One region of the Bacillus sp. z26 genome, then DNA from elsewhere that is predicted to be linked to it. Evidence: predicted binding sites of a transcription regulator. Region 1 holds the regulator's gene; the other holds the start of a gene.
The links. Region 1 encodes LexA, which represses DNA repair genes until DNA is damaged. Its sites were predicted from a motif close to CGAACATATGTTCG; they were not measured.
Positions count from the first base shown of each region.

Region 1 (2,425 bases):
AAGCATGGCATCGGTTTCTGAGATTTCAAGTTCTCCATTATGAGTGACCGTATATAATTTGATCCCTTCTTTAAAGATGCAATGCAATAGGGCTATCTTAGCATTTCCTCTGCCCAGTCTCGTTTCATCCTGAATCAACAGACCCTCAATTTCTTTATTTTTCATTTTTTCCAGCAAGATTAGAATACCTTCCCGCTCTAAATCATATCCACTGGCTTGTTCCTTCTGGGTAATAACAATCTCAAATCCCTTAACAGCAGCGAGTCTTGTTAACTCCTGTTCCTGCCTTTCCAAGGATGTTTCCTGTGAACTTTTATCTGTACTTACTCTGCAATAGATTCCAACCTTCATCTTCTCTCACCATTCTTTTTTTACATATAGATAAGGCCGGGATCCTATATCCCGACCTACTGATTATATAGTTATTTATCAGAATCTGCTAAATGCAGCATTTCTGTATTGTCAGTATTTTTCTTAACAGGAATCACAATCGTTTGCCCTTCTTTTAATTGATTAATCTGCAAATCATTATGTTCCTGAACCCAGGAAACAAATTCAGTCTGCGTCATCTCACTGCCATCAAATCTGTCAGCCATATCCCAAACTGTATCTCCTTTTTTAACAGTAATCTGTTGAAAATCGTCCTTTGGTGTTTCAATATTTGTCACCAGTAAACTAGATATTAATAAGAAAACTCCGATAATAAATATAATTGTATAAGAATAAGAAGTCCATAATTTTTTCATGAATAAACCCCTCCATAGAATATATGTTCGCTTGTCATAATGTAAGTATAAACCGAACACATGTTTTGTGTCAACACAAAAAACGAACTTATGTTTGTACTGTTAAACAAGAAATGATATACTAAAAACAACAAAGCATAAAGAGGTGCGGGAGATGACTACTAAATTATCCAAACGACAGCAGGATATTTTGCTATATATAAAAGAAGAAGTTAAAAAGAAGGGCTATCCACCTTCCGTTCGAGAGATTGGCGAAGCAGTTGGACTGGCTTCCAGTTCCACGGTTCATGGTCATTTAGCACGCTTGGAAAGCAAAGGTCTCATCAGACGAGATCCTACTAAGCCGCGTGCTATTGAAATACTGGATATGGATCCGCATGACCATATTCCAAAAACAAATTCCGTTAATGTACCATTAATCGGGAAAGTAACTGCCGGGCAGCCTATTACAGCTATTGAAAATATTGAGGAATACTTCCCTCTTCCTGAACATATGGCTCCTGCAGATGAAAATGTATTTATGCTTGAAATTATGGGAGACAGTATGATTGAAGCTGGTATCCTTGACGGGGACTATGTAATTGTTCGCCAGCAGCATACTGCAAACAACGGCGAAATTGTTGTTGCTATGACGGAAGATGATGAAGCAACAGTGAAACGTTTCTTTAAAGAAGATAGCCATTTCCGTCTTCAACCGGAAAACTCTATGCTCGAACCTATCATTCTACAAAATGTCAGTATTTTAGGTAAAGTTATCGGGTTGTACAGAAACATTCAGTAAGAACCATAGAACCGGCAAATGCCGGTTCTACTTTTAATCTATTCTCTCTATTAATCTATGTTTAATAAGTTTCATCTATTCTTGTTATTGATAAATATCTTTTTCACAACCTCTAGTTTACATAATATAATTATGGTATACAAAAAACTTGCAACGGTTAATTGCAAGTTCAACTCTCCTATATATCCCGCCCTTTATAATAGTACCTGGATTGTTTACTTTCTTCATAACAGGATTGGCAAATAGCAAATCGATAATTCCAGCTTAACGGCTTATGGCATAATCGACACTTTGTTTGATATTTTTTAACCCCTTTTCTTAACTTATTATGTGCATCTGAACTGATTTCTTCTCTTACTCGCTCCCAATAGACCGTTTCACTTCTTCTATCTAATTTATACAAAAACAATAAATGCAATCCTACTGATTTATAAGACAATTCAAGTTCATCCAAGGAATCTTTCTTTATTAAAGGCTCTCTCAATTCTCTTCGATCCACAATGGCTTTCATATTATACAGCCATTGATTAACCAGGCTCTCCTCATTCGCTGAAAAAGGTAAATGAAGAAAACCGTATAAATCAGTTATGGACATTCGTCCTTCTATTTGTTCATGGCGAATTAAATGATATAATGCTTTTTCCTGAGTAAGCGGTGCTTTTGTTGTGCCAGCAGGATTTTTAAACTCATCCCATAATTCAAAGAATTGTTCAAAGTTGGAATGATATCGTTTAAACCGCTCAAATACCCCTTGTGTAGGTGCTATTGTAAATGTACTGATGGGTCGATCCTCACCATTTAACAACCTCTTCATTAAACCAATTTGATCAGTAAACGCCACTCTTCCTTCATTATATATACCTTTACGGCCGGCACGGCCGGCTAACTGCTTTACTTC
Region 1 covers NZ_JBZFQM010000004.1:213,166-215,590, forward strand. Annotated here, with positions in the region: gene AC4G3K_RS14175 (YneB family resolvase-like protein) at 1-351, opposite strand, end outside; gene yneA (cell division suppressor protein YneA) at 423-746, opposite strand; gene lexA (transcriptional repressor LexA) at 901-1,527, shown strand; gene AC4G3K_RS14190 (helicase-related protein) at 1,706-2,425, opposite strand, start outside.

Region 2 (2,425 bases), on a different contig from region 1:
CTTTTCAGCCGCATTCGTTGCGCCGGATATTTTAGATTCCGCTATAGATCTTCTTAACAAATAGCCAACAACTGCACCAACAATTAGGCCAAGCAAAATGGAGATGATAGTGATTGGATCCATCATTACACCTCCTCTTGCTATTAAATTTTTTAATCTCTTTTACTACATTGTTTTCAATTCTGGCATGTACATCATCTAAAAATATACAGCACAATCGCTTTTAGGCATGTCATAAAAAAAGATATTAATACATATCTATTGTAAAGTTATGAAAATTTGTTGTCAAGAGCTAGTCCTGACGCTCTTTTATCGGTTTTTCGAAAATACAGACAGATAAGCGAATATCCTCAATTGTAAAAATGGTTCTTTGTCATTATCCGCTGTCATACCTGAAGAAAAAAAGCAAACCCTTAAATGCAGGTTTGCCCAGTACAATTATACTTATTCTGGTAAATCGAAGCCGTCTGTTTCTTCTACTGGAGCAATATCTTGAGCTTCTCCATTTAATCCATATGCGGAGCGAATTTTCAAAGATATCTCATCACGAACATTTGGATTTTCTCTTAAGAAAAGTTTAGCATTCTCTCGACCTTGACCTAAACGTTCCCCATTATAAGAATACCAAGAACCACTCTTTTCGATGACATCCAATTCAGAACCAATGTCGATGATTTCACCTTCTTTAGAAATACCTTCACCGTACATAATATCCACTTCTGCCACTTTAAATGGCGGAGCCACTTTATTTTTAACAACTTTAATTTTAGTTCTATTTCCTACAATATCATTTCCTTGCTTCAGTTGTTCTGCACGTCTTACTTCAAGTCGAATCGTAGAATAGAACTTAAGCGCACGGCCCCCTGGAGTTGTTTCTGGATTACCAAACATAACTCCAATCTTTTCACGGATCTGGTTGATGAAAATTGCTATGGTGTTAGATTTATTAATGGATCCTGAAAGTTTACGAAGAGCCTGAGACATTAAACGGGCTTGTAAACCCATATGAGAATCTCCCATTTCACCTTCAATCTCAGCCTTTGGTACTAATGCAGCCACTGAGTCGACAACAATAATATCAATCGCGCCGCTACGCACAAGTGCTTCAGCAATCTCTAATGCCTGTTCACCTGTATCTGGTTGGGAAAGCAATAATTCATCTATATTTACGCCAAGCTTTTGTGCATATGCTGGATCTAAAGAATGCTCTGCATCAATAAAAGCTGCTTGTCCACCCTTTGCCTGGACTTCAGCAACTGCATGTAAAGCTACTGTTGTTTTACCGGAACTCTCCGGTCCATAAATCTCAATTATTCTTCCTCTTGGATATCCACCCACACCTAGTGCTGAATCTAGCATAAGAGAACCACTTGGAATTGTGGAAACCCTTCTGTCCGCTCTTTCACCGAGCTTCATTACTGAACCTTTACCAAATTGCTTTTCAATTTGTTTTAGCGCCATATCCAGCGCAGCCTGACGTTCACTCACAGTTTATTTCCTCCCCACATCTATATAAAAGCATACTTTGTATAATTTAGATCTTATCTATACTATACCTTATTCTTTTGAATTTGCCAAGCAAAAAGGCGAACATTTATTCGTATTATTTTTTGCCATTTTTGCATCCAATTCAATTGAATTCCTCTAGCAAATTGATTATTTCAACCAATATACAGTGCAAAACTTAAATTTTTGCAGTTTAATAAAATATAACCCCCAACTATAGATAGTTGGGGGGGAATTCATTTTGCATATAATTCTCTCAGCTTGTGTATAAGAAAATGGCACCCATACTTCATACTTCGAATCCGGTTCACCTCACGCATACCGCCTAAATCTAATTTCTTTGCGTAAGTTTGTTCACCGGCTATTGCTATACCAATATAGACCGTTCCTACCGGATGACCTTCTAATTCATCCGGTCCTGCTACACCGGTAAAGCTAATCCCAATATCAGATTGCAGCATAGCTTTAATATTGTCAGCCATTTCCATCGCACATTGCTCACTGACAACTCCATATTTATCTATGGTCGATTGTTCAACTTTCAGAAGCTTTTTCTTGGCTTCATTGGTATAAACAACAATGCCGCCTTTGAGAATCAAACCTGCTCCCTGTATATCTGTCATTTTCTCCTGAAACATTCCGCCCGTTAAACTCTCAGCAGCAGAGATGGTAAGTTCATTTTCTTTTAAAAGATTAATGAGTTCATTCATGATTGTTGTATCATCATATCCATAAAAATATTGACCCACACGTGAAAGGATTTTCTCTTCCGTCTGTTTTAATAGTTTATCAGCTTCAGCTGTTGATTCATGTTTAGCCGTAATCCGGAGAGTCACTTCTCCGTCTGAGGCAAGAGGGGCTATTGTTGGATTGCTCTGCTGATCTAGTAAATCCTCTATATCTGTTTCAAGCTGCGATT
Region 2 covers NZ_JBZFQM010000002.1:290,134-292,558, forward strand. Annotated here, with positions in the region: gene rny (ribonuclease Y) at 1-123, opposite strand, end outside; gene recA (recombinase RecA) at 445-1,488, opposite strand; gene AC4G3K_RS06635 (competence/damage-inducible protein A) at 1,743-2,425, opposite strand, start outside.
Region 2: recA (recombinase RecA) is a predicted target of LexA. The motif match lies at 1,588-1,601, and genes of this name have one in related genera.